DNA from 2 places in the Photorhabdus machadonis genome. Region 2 is predicted to be linked to the other one. Evidence: predicted binding sites of a transcription regulator. Region 2 holds the regulator's gene; the other holds the start of a gene.

Region 1 (4,630 bases), 810 kb from region 2:
ATATATTTATATGAATCTACCGTTTAAAAATAATATAAAATACAATTGTGGAGAATATATCAAACAGTCTCGAATATATGTTACCAGTGTAATGATAAGTAAATATATCTGGAAAATAAGTAAAGTAAATCGTTATAATTATCCCTGATATAATGAAATGAGATACGACAGTGATTGAAATATATAGTGATGAATATTGGATGCGTAAGGCTATGGAACAGGCAATGAAAGCATGGGATCAGGGGGAAATACCTGTTGGTGCTGTATTGGTCGCTGATAATAAAATCGTTGCTGAAGGCTGGAATCAGTCCATTATTAAGCATGATCCCACTGCTCATGCTGAAATTATTGCGTTACGAAAAGGGGGGGAGCGGTTACAAAATTATCGTCTGTTGAACACCGCGTTATATGTCACTCTTGAACCTTGCACTATGTGTGCTGGTTCTATGGTGCATAGCCGGATACAGCGACTGGTTTATGGTGCCAACGATATGAAAACCGGTGCAGTCGGTTCTTTGATTGATATATTGCGCTATCCCGGTATGAATCATCAGATTGAAATTACAGGCGGTGTACTTGCTGAAGAGTGCTCCACGATGTTGAGTGCTTTTTTTAAACAACGTCGGGAGCAGCATAAGGCATTAAAAGCCGCCAGAAAACAGCAGGAAGAAAGCTAAACGTCGTTTCTGTTTACTGAGGCTTGCGTCAGACTTGGGAAGCCTCATCCGGTCAGAATGGGGTGTCATTACAGCCAGCCAGTTGCTTACTCTGCTTTCGATTTTTCTGTTTGGGAAATTAATTTCTTCCGGTTTTCTTTGGCCTGTAAATAGCCAACTAAACTAAGCTGATAGCGGCGGATATTCTCGACATAGCGATAAGCCTCGTGCCCACGGGCATAACCATAGGTGGTATTGGTGTAGTACTTTTTCTGGCTTAACAGGGGGATTCGGGCTTTTACATCAAGCCAGCTATCGGGATTTCCTTTCTGTGATGCCGTTAGTTTGCGGGCATCCAGCATATGACCATAGCCCATATTGTAAGCAGCCAGTGCAAACCAAATTCGCTCATCTTTAGGGATGTTTTCAGGTAGTCGTTTCATCAGATTTTGCAAGTAGATTGCGCCGCCCTTGATACTTTCTTCTGGATCAAGACGGTCAACAACACCTAATCCTTTTGCCGTTGGGCTGGTTAACATCATCAGGCCACGCACACCCGTGGGAGAGGTTGCCTGCGGGTCCCAGTGAGACTCTTGCCAGGCAATTGCAGCCAGTAGTTGCCAACTGATTTCGCCGGAGTATTTCTCAAACAGAGGTTGATAAGTAGGCAGAATATGATCAATAGCACTGAGAAAAGAGAGTGTATCGAAATAATCAAATGAGCCGACATGACCAAAATATTTCTCTTCCAACCGTGGCATCACATCTTCTTCCGTCATCTGGCTGAAAAAATCCAGCATGGCGGCATAAAGGCTGTAATCATCAATACGTTTTAAATACCACGTCAGGGGATTATCTTCACTGATATCAAAAGCGATGGCCAGATTAGGGTGAGTACGCTGTTGCAACGCGACATTGATAGAGTCGCCCAAGGTGTAATCCAGTTTGCCCTCTGATACCAGCTCCAGTAATTCCCGGGTGTTGTATTGCTGTGTCTCATTCCATTCAAGTTCCGGGTAAGACTCTTCTTTCATCTTTTTCAGTGTGCTGACATGGGCTGAACCGGAAGTAACCAGCAATTTGCCTTTCAAATCCTTAAAAGAGCGGGGACGTGGAGTCCCTTTGCGGTAAATCAGTTGTTGAGAAACAGAATAGTAAGCTGGGCCCGTACGGGTCTGCTCCAGTTTCTCCTCATTATAGGTAAGACCGGCAGCTAAAAAATCAGCGTCACCCTTTTCCAGATCGTCAAATAACTGGTTGAGATTTGTTCTGAATTTGATTTCCAATTTAACGCCAAGATAATCAGCAAAGCGTTTCGCCAGCTCGTAATCAAAACCATTTGGTTCTTTTTTACTTGTAAGATGAATCAGAGGTGAGCTGATGGTGCTGATCCGTAGCTCTCCTCTGGTCATGATCCTGTTAATCTGCTCCTGCTGTTTATTCGGCCAACTGATGTTCAGACTGATGATTGCGGCAGAAAAAAGAGCGATAACAATGATAACGAAATAGTTTATTTTTATATTATTCAAACAGTTATCTCTGTATAACGCGATGTGGTGCGGTGTAAAAACGCGTTATATTATCATGGCTAAATTTCCAGTGATTGAGCATTTTGCGGAACAAAAACTTGCGGCGCAACTTAATTGATACCCTTAGCATAACCTGACGATAAGCTAATTAGCATTAATAATCGTCACGCAAACGGTTTCGTCACTGGTCGCAATCCTCTATAATGTGCCTGTTTCCCCCTGAGGCATCAGTCAGGCTTTGCTTCTAAGATGAGAGAATGTATTACTATGGAAATTCTGCGTGGCTCACCCGCTTTATCGGCATTTCGTATCACCAAGCTCCTTTCTGTGTGTCAGGAACAGCAACTTCCGGTCAATGATATTTATGCGGAATATGTTCATTTTGCAGAAATTAATGCAACGTTGAGTGATGCTGATTCAGCAAAATTACAACGATTATTAAAATATGGACCTTCTCTGGCTGAACACGAACCACAAGGTACGTTGCTGTTAGTGACTCCCCGTCCGGGAACCATTTCCCCGTGGTCTTCGAAAGCAACCGATATTGCTCACAATGGTGGTCTGTCTCAGGTTGTGCGTTTGGAGCGTGGTCTGGCTTACTACGTTCAGTGTGATGAAATGAGTGATGCACAATGGCAAATATTGTCGGCGTTGTTGCATGACCGGATGATGGAAACGGTTTTTACTCAACTGGAACAGGCGGAGAAATTATTTTCTCATCAGCAACCCGCTCCGTTAAAACGCATTGATATTCTGCAAGCAGGGCGTAGTGCGTTAGAGAAAGCCAATATTGAACTTGGATTGGCGTTGGCCCCGGATGAGATTGATTATCTGATGGAGGCTTTCCAGAAACTGGAGCGTAATCCAACCGATATTGAGCTTTATATGTTTGCTCAGGCTAATTCAGAGCATTGTCGCCATAAAATATTTAATGCTGACTGGATTATTGATGGGCAGGAACAGCCAAAATCACTGTTCAAAATGATTAAAAATACTTATGAGAAGACACCTGATTATGTCCTGTCAGCTTATAAAGATAATGCCGCTGTGATGGAAGGGTCTGCTGTTGGCCGTTTCTTTGCCAGTGCGGAAGACGGTTCATATGATTATCATCAGGAGCAGGCCCATATCCTGATGAAGGTTGAAACGCATAATCACCCAACCGCAATTTCCCCGTGGCCGGGGGCATCGACTGGTTCTGGTGGCGAAATCCGCGATGAAGGCGCGACAGGTCGAGGTGCCAAGCCAAAAGCTGGGTTGGTGGGGTTTTCGGTATCCAATCTGCGGATACCGGGTTTTGAACAGCCGTGGGAAGAGGATTTCGGTAAACCAGATCGTATCGTCAGCGCCCTGGATATCATGACTGAAGGTCCTCTGGGCGGCGCGGCATTTAATAACGAATTTGGTCGTCCGGCGCTGCTGGGTTACTTTCGTACCTATGAAGAAAAAGTAAACAGTCATAACGGCAGTGAATTACGAGGCTACCACAAACCCATCATGCTGGCGGGTGGGATGGGTAATATCCGTGATGAGCATGTCAAAAAGGGTGAAATTTCGGTTGGTGCTAAATTAATTGTGCTTGGCGGCCCGTCTATGAACATTGGTTTGGGCGGTGGTGCGGCATCTTCTATGGCATCTGGTCAATCTGATGCTGATCTGGATTTTGCTTCTGTTCAACGTGATAACCCGGAAATGGAACGTCGTTGTCAGGAGGTGATTGATCACTGTTGGCAATTGGGTGAAAACAACCCGATTCTGTTCATTCATGATGTTGGTGCTGGTGGGCTTTCTAATGCTATGCCTGAGCTGGTAAGTGATGGTGGTCGCGGTGGACGGTTTGAATTACGTAAAATTCTTAATGATGAACCGGGAATGAGTCCACTGGAAGTTTGGTGTAATGAATCTCAGGAACGTTATGTATTGGCTGTTGCGCCAGAACAGCTTCCTCTGTTTGAAGCGATTTGCCGGCGTGAGCGTGCGCCTTATGCCGTTATCGGCGAGGCGACAGAAGAGCGTCATTTGCTGCTGAATGATGAACACTTTGATAACCAGCCAATTGATATGCCGCTGGATGTGCTGCTGGGTAAAACGCCAAAAATGTTGCGTAATGTCAGTACATTAAAAGCCAGTGGTGAAAGTCTTGAGCGCCGGGATATCAATCTGGTGGAGGCCGTTAAACGCATTATGCACTTGCCGGCTGTGGCGGAAAAAACATTCCTGATAACGATAGGCGATCGCACTGTAACTGGCATGGTTTCCCGTGATCAGATGGTTGGCCCGTGGCAGATCCCGGTGGCAGATTGCGCTGTGACTACCGCCAGCCTTGATAGCGACTATGGCGAAGCGATGTCTATAGGTGAACGAGCGCCGGTCGCTCTGCTGGATTTTGTCGCCTCTGCCCGTATGGCTGTTGGTGAAGCGCTAACTAATATCGCTTCTGCTTAT
Region 2 (4,630 bases):
ACATGGCTTTTCTGCGTTTCAGTCTCACTGTTTTTTTTGCGGTTTTCTTGCAGGAATAGAGTAGGCAACAGCAGTAATAATGTAATTGCCAGTAATACCAGGAAAATAATACGCCAGCCGCCATGTTGTAACAGCCAGGCGCCCATCAAAGGTGCCAGAGCAGGGGAAAGTGCGACTAGGGGCATAATCGTGGCAAAAACGCGTTTGATACGGTTGGCATCATAACGATCAATAACTAATGCTTGCCATGAAACCGCCGCTGAACAAACACCTATGGCTTGGATAAAACGCAAAACTAAAAGTTGCGTGGCGTCTGTTACCCAAAGCATACCCAGACAGCCGACAGAAAACATTAATAACCCGATGATGATAATAGGTTTTCTTCCAAAGCGATCTGAAAGAGGCCCCCATAAAAGTTGAGCAAAGGCAAAGCCTGCAAGAAAGATGCTCAGGCTGGCACTGATTGCTCCCGCCGATGTGCCCAATTCTTGTTGCATAGAGCCGAATGCCGGTAGATACATATCAATAGCCAGGTAACCTAGCATACTCAAGCCTGCAAGGTAGAACATGAACTGACCTGAGTTTTTCATTTGATTACTCTCTTTGGATATCATGATTGAAATAACTTGCTGTGTAGGTAGATAAGAATATTTGTACATATTCTATATGCCGTGATTTTTACTTGTGAAACGGTAATATTTGGATAATGCTGTGAAAAAAATTGAAAGGTAAAATTATGTGGTCAGAATATTCACTTGAAGTTGTGGATGCTGTTGCCAGAACGGGAAGTTTTAGTGCTGCTGCATCAGAACTTCACCGTGTCCCTTCGGCAATCAGTTATACCGTAAGACAACTGGAAGAATGGCTTGCCGTCCCGTTGTTTGAACGTCGTCACCGGGATGTGGAATTAACGGAGTCAGGCAGTATTTTTATCAAAGAGGCGCGTGCTGTTATCAAAAAAATGATTGACACTCGTCATCAATGCCAACAGGTTGCAAATGGCTGGAGAGGGCAATTCAGTATTGCTATTGACCGTGTTGTTAAACCAGAACGCAGTCGTCAGCTTATTCTTGATTTTTATCACCATTTTCCTGATATAGAGCTGTTTATTCATCAGGAAGTATTCAATGGTGTATGGGACGCGCTGGTGGATAGCCGGGTTGATGTTGCAATCGGTGCCACCCGGGTAGCGCCGGTAGGGGAAAGGTACAGTTTCCGGGATATGGGATTTATGCCTTGGCTGTGTGTCGTCAGTACGGGCCATGCTTTGACTCAGCTGACCGGTCTACTGTCTGATGATCAAATGCGGCCTTATCCTAGCTTGTGTCTTGAGGATACATCCCGCAATTTACCGAAGCGTGACACCTGGACTCTCGATAATCAGCGCAGGCTGGTGGTCCCTGATTGGGAGTCTGGTCTGGCTTGTCTGAATGAGGGGTTATGTGTGGGAATGGTGCCTAAGCATAGGGCAATGCCACTGATCCGGCAGAAGAAATTGGAAGCATTGGCATTAGAGCAGCCTTTGCCAGATAGCCCATGTTGTTTGACATGGGTGCAAAATAGCCATTCTCCGGCATTAAGTTGGCTTCTTGGCTATCTCGGCGATAGTGAAACTCTTAATGCTGAATGGCTTCAGGATGTATAGGGAGGATTAACGGCGATAGTCGATAAATGGGCCATCGGTGACAGAACGCCGCTCAACCAAACGTGGATGTACTTCAATAGTTTGTGCATCTTCACGTTTACTGACGATTCTGTCCAGTAACATGGAAAATGCCATTTGTCCCAGACGTTCTTTTGGCTGATGGATAGTTGTCAATGCCGGAGAGAAATAGCGGGCGTTGCGTATATTGTCGTAACCGATCACAGAAATATCCTGTGGGACACGTAATCCTAATTCATCAGTAGCACAAATAGCCCCCATTGCCATAACATCGCCACCACAGAAAACTGCTGTCGGGCGCTGTTTTTGATTCAGAATTTGATGCATGGCTTTGTAGCCCGATTCTGGCTCAAAATCCCCCTGAACAATCCATTCTTCTCTGATTGGAATGCTGGCTTCTTTTAATGCTTTCAAGAACCCCTGATGACGGCCCCCACCGGTGTTTCGTGCCAAGGGACCCGGGATTGCACCAATATCACGATGACCACGCTCAATAAGATAGCGACCAGCCAGATAACCGCCGTGGAATGCGTTATCAATAATAGTATCAATGAAATCACCTCTGGCTTGTCCCCAATCCATGACGACCATGGGAATATTGCGATAATCTTCCAACATTCCTAATAACTGTTCCGGGTATTCTGAACACATCACCAGTAATCCATCCACCCGTTTTTGTGCCAGCATGGCCAGATAGGCTTTCTGTTTATCAATGTTATTGTGTGAGTTACACAAAATCAGCGTATAGCCCTTGCTATAACAACTGTTTTCAACAGATTCAATAACTTCAGCGAAATAGGGGGCTTCGCTGGACGTTGCCAGTAATCCGATCGATTTTGTATGGTTAACTTTCAGACTGCGGGCAACGGCACTGGGTGAATAATTCAGTTCTTTGATAGCAGCCCAAACGGCAGCCTTGGTATCTTCGGCGACGAAACGGGTTTTATTAATAACATGGGATACAGTAGTGGTTGAAACACCAGCGTGTTTAGCCACATCTTTGATCGTTGCCATGAGATGAAAGACTCCTGACCTTTTGGTCTAAATTTAAAACTCTTTGTTAATCGTTTGCCAGTATCTTTATACATTAGGGTGTCTGCTGGCAATACGTTAGCGATAAATCCTGAATTTTGTCTGATCTGGCTCAAAAGTGAAAGCAAAAATCAATGTTATAAAATACAAGGTGATCGCTATCTTATGTTTTTTCCTTAATGTAAGGATAATTAACCATGTTAATTGAATGGTATTTGTGGTTATAGACTTCTATTCAGAGGAGGATCGATGAATACTGATTTGAAACTTGGCTTATTTACTGCGGTGAGCACGTTGGTGATGATTGCCATTTTTGCCGCTGTTTGCTTGACCTTTGCCTGATGTTTTGAGTTGATTAGGTGATGTAAAAATTGGGTTTTTATATTGCAAGGAAAAAGGGCAGACAGCTTCAATGGCTTATCTGCCCTTTGAATGTTAGTACGGATGGTCATCAGGCAAACTGATGGTGATTAACCCAGGTTATTCAGGTTTACAACATAAATGTTATGGTGTTTGCCACAGTGGTATTCCAGTGTTTCGGTGGAGATATGTGGTTCTAATGCATCTTTAGCATAAGGCAGAATGGGTCATTCAAAAGACATTGATTACGCCTTTTCTTTTCGGGTTTTAGTGCCCTGTAAATCGTGCATTCAGTAGGACAAAGCATGGCGAAGAGCAAATGAAGCTAATTATTGTGTGGCTATTTTTGCTAATTATCTTAACAACTTCCACGATAAATAACAGTCAACAAGAAACCATCCGTTCCAGGATAAGAAAATATCAGGATGCATATTGGTGAAAGAAAATGGTATTCTCCGCCAATATTGTGACGATGTTGGTTATCAACATACTGTTGGTTTAAAGGAAATAAAAATGACGACTATTGATAAGATTGAGCGCCAAATTAAAGAGAACCCGATTCTGCTGTATATGAAAGGCTCCCCTAAATTACCAAATTGTGGATTTTCTGCACAGGCGGTTCAGGCTTTATCTGCATGTGGTGAACGTTTTGCTTATGTAGATATTTTGCAAAATCCAGATATTCGTGCAGAATTGCCAAAATATGCTAATTGGCCAACTTTCCCTCAGCTTTGGGTCGAGGGTGAGTTGGTCGGTGGATGTGATATTATCATTGAGATGTATCAGCGTGGTGAGTTACAAACATTAATTAAAGAAGCCGCTGATAAATATCGCTCTCAGGACGAAAACGCGACAGAGTAATTTTTAAATTAGCGACAGGCTATGATGCTATCTCCCCATATGTTGAAATATGGGGGTTTTTGTTATTGCTTAAATTTCAATTTGATTGAATTAATCTTATCGTTAGCTATAAGTTTATCCGGTTTTTTCTTCTTCTGTTATCGCTAAGGGCCAGCCACCAAGTTGTTTCCAGCGATTAACCATTTCACAGAATAATTCAGTGGTACGCTCAGTATCATATAAGGCGCTGTGAGCCTGATTATTATCGAATGCGATCCCGGCTGTGGAACAGGCTTTTGCTAAAATCGTTTGTCCTAATACCAGGCCACTTAAAGCCGCCGTATCAAAAGTCGCAAATGGATGAAACGGATTCCGTTTCAGTCTGGTGCGTTCTGCGGCAGCCATAACAAAGCTATGATCAAAGTTAGCATTGTGCGCAACGATAATGGCCCGACTGCAATGATTGTTTTTTATCCCTTTACGAACCATTTTAAAAATAGCGTGCAAAGCTTCATATTCGCTTACTGCGCCACGTAGCGGATTTGATGGATCGATGCCGGTAAACTCTAGGGCTGCTGGTTCAAGATTTGCTCCCTCAAATGGCTCAATATGGAAATGAAGTGATTCGCTGGGCACCAGCCAACCTTGATTATCCATCTCCAGTGTGATGGCGGCAATTTCAAGTAACGCGTCTGTTTTGGCATTAAAGCCGCCAGTTTCAACATCAATAACGAC

The links. The regulator PurR, encoded in region 2, represses purine synthesis genes. The targets are predictions, from matches to a motif close to CANGCAAACGTTTGCNTG.
Region 1: purL (phosphoribosylformylglycinamidine synthase) is a predicted target of PurR. The motif match lies at 2,351-2,368, and genes of this name have one in related genera.

Annotation. Positions count from the first base shown of each region.
Region 1 is NZ_CP199761.1:1,756,950-1,761,579, forward strand. It holds gene tadA (tRNA adenosine(34) deaminase TadA) at 171-677, shown strand; gene mltF (membrane-bound lytic murein transglycosylase MltF) at 764-2,185, opposite strand; gene purL (phosphoribosylformylglycinamidine synthase) at 2,453-4,630, shown strand, end outside.
Region 2 is NZ_CP199761.1:2,567,675-2,572,304, forward strand. It holds gene punC (purine nucleoside transporter PunC) at 1-590, opposite strand, end outside; gene punR (DNA-binding transcriptional activator PunR) at 737-1,645, shown strand; gene purR (HTH-type transcriptional repressor PurR) at 1,652-2,677, opposite strand; partial or broken gene ACUN2T_RS12230 (superoxide dismutase [Fe]) at 3,172-3,279, opposite strand; gene ACUN2T_RS12235 (Grx4 family monothiol glutaredoxin) at 3,569-3,916, shown strand; gene rnt (ribonuclease T) at 4,031-4,630, opposite strand, start outside.